DNA from 3 places in the Streptomyces sp. NBC_00322 genome. Region 2 is predicted to be linked to each of the others. Evidence: predicted binding sites of a transcription regulator. Region 2 holds the regulator's gene; each other region holds the start of a gene.
What was found. The regulator HrcA, encoded in region 2, represses chaperone genes, less so after heat shock. The targets are predictions, from matches to a motif close to TTNGCACTCNGNNNNNCNGAGTGCNAA.

Region 1: a site for HrcA is predicted at 2,184-2,210, ahead of groES (co-chaperone GroES). Genes of this name have one in related genera too.
Region 3: a site for HrcA is predicted at 3,279-3,305, ahead of groL (chaperonin GroEL). Genes of this name have one in related genera too.

What each region holds. Positions count from the first base shown of each region.
Region 1 covers NZ_CP108019.1:3,721,537-3,727,309, forward strand. The annotation lists gene groL (chaperonin GroEL) at 7-1,635, opposite strand; gene groES (co-chaperone GroES) at 1,730-2,038, opposite strand; gene OG905_RS16665 (hypothetical protein) at 2,297-2,950, opposite strand; gene OG905_RS16670 (polysaccharide deacetylase family protein) at 2,947-3,861, opposite strand; gene OG905_RS16675 (THUMP-like domain-containing protein) at 3,944-5,131, shown strand; gene OG905_RS16680 (hypothetical protein) at 5,167-5,472, shown strand; gene OG905_RS16685 (hypothetical protein) at 5,480-5,773, opposite strand, start outside.
Region 2 covers NZ_CP108019.1:5,903,374-5,909,146, reverse strand. The annotation lists gene OG905_RS26970 (16S rRNA (uracil(1498)-N(3))-methyltransferase) at 1-581, opposite strand, end outside; gene OG905_RS26965 (nitronate monooxygenase) at 578-1,651, opposite strand; gene dnaJ (molecular chaperone DnaJ) at 1,778-2,914, opposite strand; gene hrcA (heat-inducible transcriptional repressor HrcA) at 2,915-3,940, opposite strand; gene OG905_RS26950 (MBL fold metallo-hydrolase) at 4,107-4,829, shown strand; gene OG905_RS26945 (DUF3097 domain-containing protein) at 4,840-5,679, shown strand.
Region 3 covers NZ_CP108019.1:4,864,031-4,869,803, forward strand. The annotation lists gene OG905_RS22140 (glucosyl-3-phosphoglycerate synthase) at 1-569, opposite strand, end outside; SAM riboswitch class I at 715-842, shown strand; gene thrC (threonine synthase) at 860-2,164, shown strand; gene OG905_RS22150 (MoaD/ThiS family protein) at 2,188-2,463, shown strand; gene OG905_RS22155 (cold-shock protein) at 2,902-3,105, shown strand; gene groL (chaperonin GroEL) at 3,468-5,090, shown strand; gene OG905_RS22165 (sigma-70 family RNA polymerase sigma factor) at 5,315-5,773, shown strand, end outside.

The sequences.
Region 1 (5,773 bases), 2.2 Mb from region 2:
CACACGTCAGTGGCTGTGGCCGTGGCCGTGCCCGTGACCTGCGTCGGACTCCTCCTCGGCCGGCTTCTCGACGACCAGGGTCTCGGTCGTGAGCAGCAGCGAGGCGATGGACGCGGCGTTCTCCAGAGCGGAGCGCGTGACCTTGACCGGGTCGATGACGCCGGCCTTCACCAGGTCGCCGTACTCGCCGGTCGCGGCGTTGAAGCCCTGGCCGGCCTCCAGCTCCGCCACCTTCGCGGTGATGACGTAGCCCTCGAGACCGGCGTTCTCGGCGATCCAGCGCAGCGGCTCGACGACGGCGCGGCGGACGACCGCGACACCGGTGGCCTCGTCGCCCTCCTTGCCCAGGCCGCCCTCGAGCACCTTGGCGGCGTGGACGAGCGCGGAGCCACCACCGGAGACGATGCCCTCCTCGACCGCGGCGCGGGTCGCGGAGATGGCGTCCTCCAGACGGTGCTTCTTCTCCTTCAGCTCCACCTCGGTGGCGGCGCCGACCTTGATCACGCACACGCCGCCGGCCAGCTTCGCGAGGCGCTCCTGGAGCTTCTCGCGGTCCCAGTCGGAGTCCGTGGACTCGATCTCGGCCTTGATCTGGTTGATGCGGCCGACGACGTCCTCGTGGTTGCCGCCACCGTCGACGATGGTGGTGTCGTCCTTGGAGATCGTCACGCGGCGGGCGCTGCCCAGCACGTCCAGACCTGCCTGGTCGAGCTTGAGGCCGACCTCCTCGGCGATGACGGTGGCACCGGTGAGGGTGGCCATGTCCTGGAGCATCGCCTTGCGGCGGTCACCGAAGCCGGGAGCCTTGACGGCCACGGCGTTGAAGGTGCCACGGATCTTGTTCACGACCAGGGTCGAGAGGGCCTCGCCCTCGACGTCCTCGGCGATGATCAGGAGCGGCTTGGAGCCACCGGCCTGGATGACCTTCTCAAGGAGGGGCAGCAGGTCCTGGATGGAGGAGATCTTGCCCTGGTTGATCAGGATGTACGGGTCGTCGAGGACGGCCTCCATACGCTCCTGGTCGGTCACCATGTACGGGGACAGGTAACCCTTGTCGAAGGCCATGCCCTCGGTGAAGTCGAGCTCCAGACCGAAGGTGTTGGACTCCTCGACGGTGATGACACCGTCCTTGCCGACCTTGTCCATGGCCTCGGCGATGAGCTCGCCGACCTGCTGGTCCTGCGCGGAGAGCGCGGCGACAGCGGCGATGTCGGCCTTGTCGTCGATCGGGCGGGCGGTCGCGAGCAGCTCGTCGCAGACGGCCTTGACCGCAGCGTCGATGCCCTTCTTCAGGGCGGCCGGGGAGGCGCCGGCGGCGACATTGCGCAGGCCCTCGCGGACCAGCGCCTGGGCCAGCACGGTGGCGGTGGTGGTGCCGTCACCCGCGATGTCGTTGGTCTTGGTCGCCACCTCCTTCACCAGCTGGGCACCGAGGTTCTCGTACGGGTCCTCGATCTCGACCTCGCGGGCGATCGTGACACCGTCGTTGGTGATGGTGGGGGCGCCGAACTTCTTGTCGATGACGACGTTGCGGCCGCGGGGGCCGATCGTCACCTTGACCGTGTCGGCAAGCTTGTTGACGCCGCGCTCGAGGGCGCGACGGGCGTCCTCGTCGAACTTCAGGATCTTCGCCATGGGAGCTTCTCTGTCCTCTCAAACGAACTGCGCCCCTGGGCACCCGGCTACATCAGTGCGGGGGCCAGGGGCGCAGATCAAAAACGTGGGTGAATTACTTCTCGACGATCGCGAGCACGTCGCGAGCCGAGAGGACGAGGTACTCCTCGCCGTTGTACTTCACCTCGGTGCCGCCGTACTTGCTGTACAGCACGACGTCGCCGGTCTTGACGTCGAGCGGAAGACGCTCGCCGTTCTCGAAGCGGCCCGGGCCCACGGCAAGGACGACGCCCTCCTGGGGCTTCTCCTTCGCGGTGTCCGGGATGACCAGGCCAGAGGCCGTGGTCTGCTCGGCGTCGAGCGGCTGGACCACAATGCGGTCCTCGAGCGGCTTGATGGCAACCTTGGAGCTGGCGGTCGTCACGATCCGACCTCCCCCTTCGGAGATCTCACGGGGTTAACTGTCTGGGTGGCGACCAGGTGGATCCGTCGTCGCGGGTGCCGGACCTGCCAGTCGCTGTGTTGGCACTCTCCAGTGGGGAGTGCCAGACCTGAGACTATGACCGCGATTAGCACTCGGTCAAGCGGAGTGCCAATTCACCGGTGCGCCGCGGTTCGGTCCCGGTACGGACAACGCCGCCGCCGGTGCCAGGGTTCCGCCCCCCGCGCCGGAGGTGCGAGGTCAGATGTAGTCCTCCAGGCGCCCCACCGCGTACCCCTGCTCCTGGATACGGCGCAGCAGCGGCGCCGTCGCGCTCGCATCCGCGCGGACGATGTCGCCGGGCCGCAGCCGTTCGCCCAGCGCGTAGTCACGGAACTCCCGGCCGAGCACCACCGCACGGACCCCGCAGTCGGCTGCGGCCCGCAGCGTGTCCGCGTTGTACGCGCCGTGGGGCGGGTGGAACAGGCGGCTGCGGCGCTGCCCGCAGATCTCGGCACGCTGTCCCTCGTACGAGAGCGTGGACAGATCGGGCCGCCCCTCGGCGCGGAACAGGCTGACCGGCAGCTTCAGTTCGCCCGTCATCCGCACAAACCGCGGATCGCGCGCCGCGCCCGCCTCGACGGTGAGGAAGACAACCTTGTCGCGGGTCGGCACATGGTCCACGACATACGACGCCGAGAACCTGTGTGCGGGCGGCTCGGGCGCGCGGGCGAGCGGTCCGGCCAGCCCCCACCGCTTGTGCGCCGCGGACCGTGGCGCACCCGCGCCCGGAGTGACCTGCTGCGCAGCCTTGCGCCCGAGGCGCTCGATCGGGTCGACCGACTGGGCGCACCCCGTGGTGAGGAGCGCACCGGCCGCCAGTAGTCCGGCCAGCAGCCGGTGCGACTGCCTCATACGTAGTCCTCCAGTTTTGCCACGGCGTAGCCCTTGTCGGTGACCGTCTTCATCACCCGCCGGATCATGTCCGGCATGCTGCCCTTCCAGTCCTTGTGACCACGGAAGTGGGTGAGGATGATGTCGCCGGGGTGCAGGTCCCGGTCCCGCTCGCGCCACTCCATGCGATCGGGAAACGCCTCGGCCGCCCACAGGGGAATGGCTTTGATTCCGCACGACCGGGCGATGCGTAGCGTGTCCTCGTTGTAGCTGCCGTACGGCGGGCGGAAGAGCGGGGGCCTCTTTCCGTACCGCTTCTCGAGCTTGGTCTGCTGGTCGCAGATCTCGTGCTTCTGCTGGGCGTACGAAAGGCCGCGCAGATAGCGGTGGTTGAGGGTGTGGTTGTGCAGCGAGACGCCTCGGTCCTGCATCTGCTTGAAGTAGCCGTAGTTGCTGCTGATCAGGTAGTCGGTGAGGAAGGCGCTGTACGGGATCTGAAGATCGCTCATCATCCGGAGAAGGGCGGGGTCCTTCTCCGCACCGTCGTCGATCGTCAGGAAGACAATCTTCTCCTTCACCGGCACCGTCGTGAAGACCGGTGGCGAGGACTCGCCGCCGTCGACCTCGAAGCCCTTGCGGGTGGCGATCTTGGGCTTGACGGCGGGCGGCCGGGGCGCGGCGAGCGGTGTCTTGGCCAGGCCCCATTTCTTGGCGGCGACGGCCCGTACGGCCTGGGCGCGCTTCACCTTCTCCACGTACGCGGAGAGCGCGCCTGCCGGTCCGGCCTGCCGACCGGGAGCGGCGGGCGAGCCGCCGGGGTCGTCCGACGACTCGGAGGCGCATCCGGAGCCGATGGCGGCGACCATGAGCACGGCGAGGACCATTCGGCCCCAATTTCCATGCTTATTTTCGTTTTGTCGTACTAGTTGCATGGCGCTGGATCCTGTCAGCACGAATCCGTACGCCCCGGCCGACACCGCCACCACGGGCGCACCATCCCCCGCCTGGCCCACAATGGGCCGGGTGAACGACCTCGATCCCCTCGCCTCCTTCGCCGCACTGCTCACCGAGGAGGGACGGGCGCTGCTCGACTCCCTGGTCGACTACGACCCGGCGAAGGAGCTGGCCACGGCCACCCGACTGCGCCGCGAGCACCCGGCGGAACTGGTCTCGGCGGCCCTCGGGCAGGCGCGCCTGCGGCAGCGTGCGATCGCGAAGTTCGGGCCCGAGGACGCACGGCGGATGTTCTTCACGCCGAACGGCGTCGAGCAGGCGACGCGCAGCTCCGTCGCCTCGTACCGCGCCGGGCGCTTCGCCTCCCTGGGCGTGCGCAGCGTGGCGGACCTGTGCAGCGGCATCGGCGGCGACGCCATCGCACTCGCCCGCCAGGGCATCTCCGTACTGGCGGTGGACCGGGACCCGCTGACGGCACAGGTCGCACGGGCGAACGCCCGGGCGCTGGGGCTGGCCGAGCTGATCGAGGTCCGGTGCGCCGATGTCACGGAGATCGACACGGCGCCGTACGACGCGGTGTTCGTGGACCCGGCGCGGCGGGGCGGCAGGGGCAGGATCTTCGACCCCGAGGCCTACTCCCCGCCCCTGTCCTGGGCGATCGCCGCGGCCCGCACCCGCCCGCACGCGGCCCTCAAGATCGCCCCCGGCATCCCGCACGAGGCGATCCCCGAGGACGCCGAGGCGGAGTGGATCTCGGACGGCGGCGACGTGAAGGAGGCGGTGCTCTGGTTCGGCACCCGCCCCTCCACCCTCGGCGCGACCCTGCTTCCGGGCCCGCACTCCCTCACCGGCCGCGGCCTGCCCGACCCCGGCGTCAGGAAGGTCGGCCGCTATCTGTACGAGCCGGACGGCGCCGTCATCCGTGCGCATCTGGTCGCCGAGGCCGCCGAGCAGCTGGACGGCGGGCTGATCGACGAGACGATCGCGTACATCACGGCGGACGTGCTCCGCCCGACGCCGTACGCGAACGCGTACGAGATCACTGATGAACTCCACTTCAATCTGAAGAAGTTGAAGGCGCTGCTGCGGGAACGCGGCGTCGGCGTACTCACGGTGAAGAAGCGCGGCTCGGCGGTGGAACCGGAGGAGCTGCGCCGCAAGGTGAAGCCGCACGGACCGAACGCGGCGACGGTGTTCCTGACGCGAGTGGCGGGTGCGCCGACGATGCTGATCGGGCGGCCTGCGTAATCCGGGTCACACTGGGCCCGCGGTATGCAACCGCGGTGCTGACCAGATGGGAAACGTGGGCGCGTTTCCCACTCCTGATCGACATCGATCGCTGGGCCCACGACGACGAGTACGACTCGTTCGAGGCGAGCGTCCAGGGACGCATCGACGCGGGACACCCCTTGTGCGACTCGGAGCTCGTGCCTGCCGTCGCGCAGGCGCTGGAGGCCCTGGCACTCTGCGCCGAGTCCGGCAGCTTCGCCGCCGCCCTGCTCTCGCACGCGTCCGGCGCGACACAGGACTTGCTGGCCGTCTACGCCGAACTGGGCCACGCCCACATGCGGACCCACCACCGCCCCTGAGCGCAGGTCAGCGGTGCGCGCCGCCCGCCGCGGCCGTCGGGGCGCCCGCCGGCAGCCGCACCGCCCACCGGTAGTGACTCACCGCCTTCCCGACACCGAGCAGGCCCGTCAGCCACAGGATCAGGCCCAGGCCCATCATCACCACGACCTGCGCATACGTATCCCGGCCGGGCTCCGCCTCCGCCGGGGTCACGATCGACAGCCACAGGCCCAGTGCGCACAGCAGGAACGACGGTACGAACCAGCACAGGCTCAGGCCCGGTGAGCGGAAGCGGGCGTCCGTCGTCGGGTCGCGGTCCAG
Region 2 (5,773 bases):
ACGATCGACCCCTCCGCGGGAAGCTCCGCCGTGGCCAGCGGCTCGGCGCCCTCCTCGTGCAGCACCGCCGCGAAATCCGATTCGGCCAGAAGTGACGCAACCTGCTTGGTCGTTGCCGCGTCCGCGACCTCCGGGAAGCGGAGCCGGCGCGACTGTTTGCCCGCCTCGCGCGCCGTCGCCCGCCACTTCGCGAGCGACTTGGCGCCCCGTTCCCCCTTCCACTGCGTGATGCAGCGCGCGGCGGCCCACGGCACGACCGCGTCGACACCGGTCTCCGTCATCGTCTCGACGGCGAGTTCACCGCGGTCGCCCTTGGGCAGCGCCTGGACGACGGTGATACGGGGCGTCGGCTCCGGTTCCGTCGGGAATTCCCGCGGTTCGACGATCAGCCGGTCCTTGCCCTCGGTCCGTAGGACGACGCCCGCCGCCCCCCGCCCGCGGCCGTCCGTCAGCACGATGTCCTCGCCGGGCTGCAGCCTGCGTACGGAGACGGCGTGCCGCCCCTCGGGCCCGTCCAGGGTGACGGTCGCCCCAGGGCCGACGCCCTCCAGGGAGTCGACGACGAAGACCGGCGCGGTCACCGGGAACCGCCCAGCGCCAGCGCGGCGCGCGCGGAGTCCGTTTCGGCGACGAGGACGTCGACCAGCCGGCCGGCGGGCAGCTCACGCGCCAGCCGGTGGCCCTGCCCGGCCCACAGCGCCATGCCCTGCGCGTCGCCCGCCTTGGCAGCGGCCTTGCGCAGGCCGCTGGTCAGGTGGTGCACCTGGGGGTACGCGGCGGGCGCGTACGGGCCGTGCTCGCGCATGAAGCGGTTCACCAGGCCGCGGGCGGGCCGCCCGGAAAAGGCGCGGGTGAGTTCGGTGCGTACGAACAAAGGATTCGTCATGGCCTGCTTGTGCAGCGCGTTCGCACCGGACTCGGGGCAGACCAGGAACGCGGTCCCGAGCTGCGCGGCGACCGCCCCCGCCGCGAGCACGCCCGCGATCTGGCCGCCGCGCATCAGTCCGCCCGCGGCGATGACCGGAAGCTGCACGGTCTCGCGGACCAGCGCGATGAGCGAGAGCAGCCCGATCCCGGCGCCGTCGGACTCGGGGTCGTCGCGGTGGGTGCCCTGGTGGCCGCCGGCCTCGATGCCCTGCACACACACGGCGTCGGCCCCGGCCCACTGCGCGGCCTGCGCCTCTTCGGGCGTCGTGACGGTGACGACGGTGAAGGTCCCGGCCTTGGCGAAGGAGTCGAGCACATCCCGGGTCGGGCAGCCGAAGGTGAAGGAGACGACAGGCACGGGGTCGTCGAGGAGGATGGCCAGCTTGGCCTCGTAGCCGTCGTCGCGCCCGGAGTCGGGGTCGCCGAGAGGAGTCTCGTACCAGGTGGCCTCACCGGCGAGCTGATTCCGGTAGATCTCGACGGCACCGGGGTCGGCGGTGTTGGGCTGCGGCATGAAGAGATTGACGCCGAAAGGCTGCGCGGTGAGCCCGCGAATCTGTTTGACCTCCTGATACATGCCGTCCGCGGTCTTGTATCCGGCAGCGAGGAACCCGAGCCCGCCGGCTTCGGACACGGCGGCGGCGAGCTGGGGGCAGGATGCGCCGCCCGCCATGGGGGCCTGCACGATCGGATGACGGCAAAGATCGGTCAGTGCGGAGGACATGCAGGCATGGTGCCATGCCGCTCGCGCCCCACCGAATCGGGCGTTCCGCAACCGCAACTGGTGCGGGCCGCTGCCCTGAAAATGCCGGAGGGGCTGAAGATTCAGCCCCTCCGGCGTTCGAGAGGCCTAACGCCCGTTGAACGCGTCCTTCAGGCGGGAGAACAGTCCCTGCTGCCCCGGCTGGAACTGACCCGTAGGCCTTTCCTCGCCGCGCAGCTTCGCCAGGTCCCGCAGCAGCCGCTCCTGATCCACGTCCAGCTTCGACGGGGTCATCACCTCGACATGCACGATCAGGTCGCCACGGCCCCCGCCCCGCAGGTGCGTGATGCCGCGCCCGTGCAGCGGAATCGACTGGCCGGACTGGGTGCCCGGGCGGATGTCGACCTCCTCCATGCCGTCCAGCGTCTCCAGCGGGCACTTCGTGCCCAGCGCCGCCGCCGTCATGGGGATCGTCACCGTGCAGTGCAGATCGTCGCCCCGGCGCTGGAACACCGGGTGCGGCAGCTCGTGGATCTCGACGTAGAGGTCGCCGGCGGGGCCACCCCCCGGGCCGACCTCGCCCTCGCCCGCGAGCTGGATGCGCGTGCCGTTGTCGACACCGGCCGGGATCTTGACCGTCAGGGTGCGGCGGGACCGTACCCGCCCGTCGCCCGCGCACTCGGGACACGGGGTCGGCACGACCGTGCCGAAGCCCTGGCACTGCGGGCACGGCCGCGACGTCATGACCTGGCCCAGGAAGGACCGCGTCACCTGCGAGACCTCACCGCGGCCGCGGCACATGTCGCAGGTCTGCGCCGAGGTACCCGGCGCCGCGCCCTCACCCGAACACGTCGTACAGACGACGGCCGTGTCGACCTGGATGTCCTTCGTCGTGCCGAAGGCCGACTCGTTGAGCTCGATCTCCAGGCGGATCATCGCGTCCTGGCCCCGCCGCGTACGCGACCTGGGGCCGCGCTGCGAAGCCGTACCGAAGAAGGCGTCCATGATGTCCGAGAAGTTCCCGAAGCCACCGGCGCCGAAGCCGCCCGCGCCTCCGCCGCCCGCCTGCGAGAGCGGATCTCCGCCGAGGTCGTAGACCTGCTTCTTCTGCGGGTCCGACAGCACCTCGTACGCGGCGTTGATCTCCTTGAAGCGCTCCTGCGTCTTCGGGTCCGGATTCACATCCGGGTGGAGTTCACGGGCAAGCCGACGGAAGGCCTTCTTGATCTCGTCCTGGGACGCGTCGCGGCGTACGCCGAGTACGGCGTAGTAGTCCGTGGCCACTTACGACTCCGCCAGGATCTGTCCGACGTAACGTGCCACTGCGCGTACCGCTCCCATCGTTCCGGGGTAGTCCATGCGGGTCGGTCCGACCACGCCGAGTTTGGCAACTGCCTCGTCGCCCGAACCGTAGCCGACCGCGACGACGGACGTGGAGTTGAGGCCCTCGTGGGCGTTCTCATGACCGATCTTCACGGTCATACCCATGCCGCCCGCTTCCTTGGCCTCGCCGAGCAGCTTGAGGAGCACCACATGCTCCTCAAGAGCTTCGAGCACCGGCCGAATCGTCAGCGGGAAGTCGTGTCCGAAGCGCGTCAGATTGGCGGTGCCGCCGATCATCAGCCGTTCCTCGGTCTCCTCGACCAGAGTTTCGAGCAGGGTCGAGAGCACCGTGGAGACGGTACCCCGGTCCTCCGCCTCGAAGGAGTCGGGAAGGTCCTGCACCAGCTGCGGCACATCCGCGAAGCGGCGGCCGACGACCCGGCTGTTGAGCCGGGCACGCAGGTCCGCGAGCGAGGATTCCGCGAAAGGCGCGGGGCAGTCGATCATGCGCTGCTCGACCCGACCGGTGTCCGTGATCAGCACGAGCATCAGCCGGGCGGGCGCCAGGGAGAGGAGCTCCACATGCCGGACGGTGGACCGGGTCAGCGAGGGGTACTGGACCACCGCGACCTGCCGGGTCAGCTGCGCCAGCAGCCGTACCGTACGGCCCACGACGTCGTCGAGGTCGACGGCTCCGTCCAGGAAGTTCTGGATGGCACGGCGCTCGGGCGACGACAGCGGCTTGACGCCGGCCAGCCTGTCGACGAACAGCCGGTAGCCCTTGTCCGTGGGGATACGCCCCGCGCTCGTATGAGGCTGGGCGATGAACCCTTCCTCCTCCAGCACCGCCATGTCGTTGCGGACGGTGGCCGGGGAGACCCCGAGCTTGTGACGCTCGGTGAGCGCCTTGGAGCCCACGGGCTCCTCGGTGCCGACATAGTCCTGGACGATGGCGCGCAGCACCTCGAGTCTGCGTTCGCTGAGCATCGCGCACACCTCCAGCTGTGATTCCTCGGTGACTGCTTGGCACTCGATGCGTACGAGTGCCAGCATTTCCCCGTGCCAGTGTACGGCCGTGGGGTACATCCCTAGCAAGGGCGGCCGACCACGCCACCGAGCGACAGTGCTGGTCGGTTGCGGATAGCGTCGCGGTATGGACGTCAGTTGGGAAGACTTCGGCTGGGAGCGGTTGGCCGACGGAGTGGGGCGCCGGCGGCTTCCCGGCTGGGATGCGACCAGTGGTTTGATCGCCGGAGAGGACGGTGTCCTCCTGTACGACACCGGCTCGACACTCCGCGAGGGGGCCGAGCTGCGGGCCCAGGCGCAAGCCCTGCTCGGGGGCCGCCGGGTGACGCATATCGCACTGAGCCATCCCCACTTCGACCATGTGCTGGGCACGGCGGCGTTCTCGGGCGCGGAGGTGTACGGAGCGGTCGGCATCGCCGAATTGATGCGGCGGGAGCGGGACGAGATCCGCGACACGGCGATACGGCACGGGGTCACCGAGGCCGAGGCGACGGAGGCGGCCGACGTGCTGGTGTCGCCGCACCATCTGGTGTTCGGGGAGTGGACGCTGGACCTGGGCGGCCGCCAGGTGCTGCTGGCGAACATCGGCCCCGGCCACTCGGGCCACGATCTGGCGGTCCTGGTGCCCGGCAGCCCGGAGGTCGTCTTCTGCGGCGACCTCGTGGAGGAGTCGGGCGAACCCCAGGCGGGCCCGGACGCGATCCCCTCCCGCTGGCCCGCGGCACTGGACCGGCTGCTGTCGCTCGGCGGCGAGGACGCGGTGTACGTACCGGGGCACGGCGCGGTCGTCGACGCGGCGTTCGTACGCGCCCAACGCGAGCTGCTGGCGGCGCGCTTCGGGGTGTCGTAGCGTCTGGCCAATGCGCAGCTACAGCCCGGATCTGACCCCGCCCTGGAAGAAGTCGCAGCCCGCGCCCGAGGTGCCGGCCGAGCCCGATCTGGTCGTCGAGGAGGTCGGCACGGGCTTCTGCGGTGCGGTGATCCGCTGCGAGAAGACAGCGGAGGGGCCGACGGTCACGCTGGAGGACCGCTTCGGCAAGCACCGGGTGTTCCCGATGGTCCCCCGCGGCTTCCTGCTGGAGGGCCGCGTCGTCACACTCGTGCGCCCCTCCGCCGCCGCTCCGGTGCGCCCGGCCCGCACCGCCTCCGGCTCGCTCGCGGTCCCGGGGGCGCGTGCGCGGGTGGCGCGGGCGGGGCGCATCTATGTCGAGGGCCGCCACGACGCGGAGCTCGTGGAGCGGGTGTGGGGTGACGACCTGCGGATCGAGGGGGTCGTCGTCGAATACCTGGAAGGCATCGACGACCTCCCGTCGATCGTCCGCGACTTCGCCCCGGGCCCGGACGCGCGCCTGGGCGTGCTGGTGGACCATCTGGTCCCGGGCTCGAAGGAGTCCCGCATCGCGGCCCAGGTCACGGGCGAGGACGTACTGGTGGTGGGCCACCCGTACATCGACGTGTGGGAGGCCGTGAAGCCGTCCTCGGTGGGCATCCGCGCGTGGCCGTCGGTCCCGCGCGGCCAGGACTGGAAGACCGGGGTCTGCCGGGCGCTGGGCTGGCCGGAGAACACGGGGGCGGCGTGGCAGCGGATCCTGTCGGCGGTGCGGTCGTACAAGGACCTGGAGCCGGAGCTGCTGGGGCGGGTGGAAGAGCTGATCGATTTCGTCACGGCGGCGGACCTTTCCAGCCCGTCCGGCGTTTGAGGACACTCCCCGTACGCCCTGCGGGCGTGGGGACCCCCAGAACGGCGTACCGGGGTCTGGGAGCTTGCCCCCGGTTCGGGAAGCGGCGGGGTGG
Region 3 (5,773 bases), 1.0 Mb from region 2:
ACGAACCCGGCCAGCTGCGGCCAGTGCAGATTCAGCAGCGGCCGCGCCACCAGCTCCGTCACGCGGCCGCCCTGACCTGCCGTCTCGCCGAGCGGCCGGTCGTACATCGCCTTGACGAACTGCACCTCGGGGTCGGTCAGCAGCGGTCCCACGATCCCGGAGACGAAATCGGCCGAGAACTCGCGCAGATCCGCGTCGACGAAGCAGACGATGTCGCCGCTGGTGACCATCAGCGAGCGCCACAGCACCTCGCCCTTGCCCTGGACCGCGGGTATCCGGGGCAGGATCGCGTCCCGGTGCACCACGCGCGCGCCGGCAGCCGCGGCCACCTCGCCCGTACGGTCGCTCGACCCCGAGTCCACGACGACGAGCTCGTCGACGAGCGGCACGGCTTCCATCAGCTCGCGCCGGATCACGGAGACGATCTCGCCGACCGTCTCCTCCTCGTCGAGCGCCGGCAGGACGACGCTGACGGTGCTGCCGCGCTTGGCGGCCATCAGCCGGTCGAGCGGGCGGTCGGCCACCGACCAGGAACGCCTGCTCAGCCAGCGTTCCACCTCTTCCAGCACGTGCGCGTCTCCCTCTGACATCGAGATCCTGTGATCCGTCTCGCGGTTCGGACGACTATCTCAACCATGCAGGCCTTCGGTTACAGTCTTGAACAACGCGGATGACCGTCGCATGCCGGGGGTCATCACGCTGACAATCGAATACCGCTCATCCAGAGGGGCAGAGGGAACGGCCCGTTGAAGCCCCGGCAACCCTCCCGCCGACCGCGAGGTCACGGTGGGGAAGGTGCCAATTCCGTCTCGTGGCGAAATGCGTCGCGAGGAAGATGAGGAGAAAGGGCCTCGCCACCATGGCTGTGCAGACTGCCGCAAGCAACACCACCAGCCCCGTAGACCTGGGACCCGCCGCGGCGCTCTCGTGCCGCGAGTGCGGAGAGCGTTTCGGCCTCGGCCCGATCTTCGCCTGTGCCTCCTGTTTCGGGCCGCTCGAAGTCGCGTACGACCTGCCGGCGGACCCTGCGTCTGATTCCTATGGCTCGGCGCTGAGGAAGCGGATCGAAGCGGGTCCGAACAACATCTGGCGTTACGCTCCGCTGCTGCCCGTCCCCGCCGACGTGGCCGAGAAGCCGAACATCAACCCCGGCTTCACCAAGCTCGTCAAGGCCGACAACCTCGCCCGTGAGCTGGGCGTCACCGGCGGCCTGTACATCAAGGACGACTCCGGCAACCCGACGCACTCCTTCAAGGACCGTGTCGTCGCGATCGCCGTCGAGGCCGCGCGCGCCTTCGGCTTCACGACGCTCTCCTGCTCCTCCACCGGCAACCTCGCCGGCGCGGTGGGCGCGGCCGCGGCCCGGGCGGGCTTCCGCTCCTGCGTGTTCATCCCGCACGACCTGGAGCAGGGCAAGGTCGTCATGGCCGCGGTGTACGGCGGCGAGCTGGTCGGCATCGAGGGCAACTACGACGACGTCAACCGTTTCTGCTCCGAGCTCATCGGCGACCCGCTGGGCGAGGGCTGGGGCTTCGTCAACGTCAACCTCCGCCCGTACTACGGCGAGGGTTCCAAGACGCTGGCGTACGAGATCTGCGAGCAGCTCGGCTGGCGGCTGCCCGACCAGATCGTCATCCCGATCGCCTCCGGCTCGCAGCTCACGAAGATCGACAAGGGTCTGCAGGAGCTGATCAAGCTCGGCCTGGTCGAGGACAAGCCCTACAAGATCTTCGGCGCCCAGGCCGAGGGCTGTTCTCCGGTGTCGACGGCCTTCAAGGCCGGGCAGGACGTCGTACGGCCGCAGAAGCCGAACACCATCGCCAAGTCGCTGGCCATCGGCAACCCCGCCGACGGCCCGTATGTACTGGACATCGCGCGCCGCACGGGCGGCGCGGTCGAGGACGTCAACGACGAGCAGATCGTCGACGCGATCAAGCTGCTCGCGCGGACGGAGGGCATCTTCGCGGAGACCGCGGGTGGCGTGACCGTGGGCGTGGCGAAGAAACTGATCGAGCAGGGCGTGCTCGACCCGGCGCTCACCACGGTCGTGCTCAACACCGGCGACGGTCTCAAGACCCTCGACGCCGTTGCCCCGACGACCGGCCCCACGGCGACCATCCGCCCGAGCCTCGAGGCGTTCCGCGACGCCGGCCTGGCCCGCTGACTACCTACGGAAGGCAGAACACCATGAGCGTGAACGTCCGCATCCCCACCATTCTCCGTACGTACACGGGCGGTCAGGCCGAGGTCCCGGCGGAGGGCGCGACGCTCTCCGAGGTGATCGCGGACCTGGAGAAGAACCACACGGGCATCGCAGCGCGCGTCCTGGACGACCAGGGCAAGCTGCGCCGTTTCGTGAACGTGTACGTGAACGACGACGACGTCCGTTTCGAGCAGGGTCTCGAGACGGCGACCCCGGACGGTGCGGGCGTTTCGATCATTCCCGCCGTCGCCGGCGGCTGAGCCACCCGGCGTCAGCACCCGCGGCGTCAGCCGCTCATTGACACAGTGCCCCCTCCGCGCGAGAAGCGGAGGGGGCAATTCTCTATGGTTGAGCGCGGTACAGTTGGGGAAGCCCCCTCCGCTGCTTGTGCCGACCGCATATGAGAATGCGCCCTGGCCCATCAAGAAGCAGCCAATGTGTTCGATCGAAATGCGCTCCTAAGTGCCATTTGCCGGGCCCGACTTGCCCCGGAATTTCTTGAATTCAGTTCAAATATCCGATCGCGCGTGCCCAGATTTCTCGTCTGATTGACCTGTTGCAGAGGGCAGTTGGGCAGATACATTCAGCCGCGGTCGACGCGTTCCGGCGCACACTCTCCTTCCTGTCGGGAGGGTGAGGTCTGACCCGGGTCCGCGAAGTGCGGTCCTGTGCAAGGGCCAGTAATAGGGGAGTTAGGCATGGCTCAGGGCACCGTCAAGTGGTTCAACGCGGAGAAGGGGTACGGCTTCATCGCGGTCGACGGTGGTGCGGATGTTTTCGTCCACTACAGCGCGATCCAGATGGACGGATACCGCACCCTTGAAGAGGGTCAGCGGGTCGAGTTCGAGATCTCGCAGGGCCAGAAGGGGCCGCAGGCGGACATGGTCAAGCTCGCCGTCTGATCTCGGCGCGATCGGCCACCGACGCACTCACGCGACACACTCACGCACGAAGGGCCCGCATCCTAGGGGGATGCGGGCCCTTCGTGCGTCCCCGGCAGTGTCCACGATGTGTCGGAGCCGCTTGCGCCCGCCCGTCGCCCGACCACCACCCCTCATCGAGGCTCTTCGAGCCGCTTGCACTCTCCTGTGCCGAGTGCTAATCATTGGCGTTAGCACTCTGCAGGTGAGAGTGACAGCTTTAGGACCGGGTCGGTGAGGCCCGAAGGGTCGGCGGGGCAAGGAACCGCACGGCTCTCAGGCCGTCCGTCGCGGGCGCCAGCGCGGTCCGGAGAATCCACCCCAGTCCGGGAGGACCACTTCACATGGCCAAGATCATCGCGTTCGACGAGGAGGCACGGCGCGGTCTCGAGCGCGGGATGAACCAGCTCGCCGACGCCGTCAAGGTCACCCTTGGCCCCAAGGGCCGCAACGTCGTCCTCGAGAAGAAGTGGGGCGCCCCCACGATCACCAACGATGGTGTATCCATCGCCAAGGAGATCGAGCTCGAGGACCCGTACGAGAAGATCGGCGCCGAGCTGGTCAAGGAAGTCGCCAAGAAGACGGACGACGTCGCCGGTGACGGTACGACCACCGCGACCGTCCTCGCCCAGGCGCTCGTCCGCGAGGGCCTGCGCAACGTGGCGGCCGGCGCCAACCCGATGGCCCTCAAGCGTGGCATCGAGAAGGCCGTCGAGGCCGTCTCCGGCGCCCTGCTGGAGCAGGCCAAGGACGTGGAGACCAAGGAGCAGATCGCTTCGACGGCCTCCATCTCCGCCGCCGACACCCAGATCGGCGAGCTCATCGCCGAGGCCATGGACAAGGTCGGCAAGGAAGGCGTCATCACCGTCGAGGAGTCCCAGACCTTCGGTCTGGAGCTGGAGCTCACCGAGGGTATGCGCTTCGACAAGGGCTACATCTCGGCGTACTTCGCCACCGACATGGAGCGTATGGAGGCGTCGCTCGACGACCCGTACATCCTGATCGTCAACTCCAAGGTCAGCAACGTGAAGGACCTCCTTCCGCTGCTGGAGAAGGTCATGCAGTCCGGCAAGCCGCTGCTGATCATCGCCGAGGACGTCGAGGGCGAGGCTCTGTCCACGCTCGTCGTGAACAAGATCCGTGGCACCTTCAAGTCCGTCGCCGTCAAGGCCCCGGGCTTCGGCGACCGCCGCAAGGCGATGCTGAACGACATCGCCATCCTCACGGGCGGCACGGTCATCTCCGAGGAGGTCGGTCTCAAGCTCGAGAACGCCGGCCTGGACCTGCTGGGCCGCGCCCGCAAGGTCGTCATCACCAAGGACGAGACCACGATCGTCGACGGTTCCGGTGAGAGCGACCAGGTCGCCGGCCGCGTCAACCAGATCCGTGCCGAGATCGAGAACTCCGACTCGGACTACGACCGTGAGAAGCTCCAGGAGCGCCTCGCGAAGCTGGCCGGCGGCGTGGCCGTCATCAAGGCCGGTGCCGCGACCGAGGTGGAGCTCAAGGAGCGCAAGCACCGCATCGAGGACGCCGTTCGCAACGCGAAGGCGGCCGTCGAGGAGGGCATCGTCGCCGGTGGTGGCGTGGCCCTGCTCCAGGCCTCCTCGGTCTTCGAGAAGCTCGACCTCGAGGGCGACGAGGCGACCGGCGCCAACGCCGTGAAGCTCGCGCTGGAGGCCCCGCTCAAGCAGATCGCCGTCAACGGTGGTCTCGAGGGCGGCGTCGTGGTCGAGAAGGTGCGCAACCTGGCTGTCGGCCACGGTCTGAACGCCGCGACCGGCGAGTACGTCGACATGATCGCCGAGGGCATCATCGACCCCGCGAAGGTGACCCGCTCTGCCCTGCAGAACGCGGCCTCCATCGCGGCGCTGTTCCTGACCACCGAGGCCGTCATCGCCGACAAGCCGGAGAAGGCGGGCGCCGCCGCTCCGGGCGGCATGCCGGGCGGTGACATGGACTTCTGAGCCTGACGGCTCGGACCCGGTCCTGACCGAGGGCGGTACCCCCACTCCCAGGGGGGTACCGCCCTCGGGCGTTTCAGGATCTGGGCCCGGGGAGGGCGAGTCGGGTTTGTGTTATCCGGTCGGCGCCGGTGGGTCTCCTCAGGGCAGGACCCTGAGCGACGGGGTCGAACAGGCAATGGGCGAGGGCACGTATGCGCAGCGACGACAGATACCGTCCGGAACTGGTGACGGAGGCGAGGGCGGGGGACCAGCAGGCCCGGGAGCGGTTGGTCGCCGACTACCTTCCCCTGGTCTACAACATCGTCGGCCGGGCACTGGACGGCCATGCGGACGTCGACGACGTGGTGCAGGAGACCATGTTCCGCGCACTCGACGGACTCGGCGGGCTGCGCGACCCCTCCCGTTTCCGCTCCTGGCTGGTCGCGATCGCGATGAATCAGATACGTCGGCGCTGGACGCTCCAGCAGCAGACGGCGACAGCCCCGTTGGACCGCGTGGCGGAGACCGCCGACCCGACCGGTGACTTCGTGGATCTCACCATCCTGCGTCTGGGGCTGTCCGGACAGCGCCGCGAGGTCGCCGAGGCCACCCGCTGGCTGGACGAGAGCGATCGTGAACTGCTGGCCCTGTGGTGGCAAGAGGCCGCAGGACAACTGAGCCGTGCCGAGCTGGCCGAGGCGCTG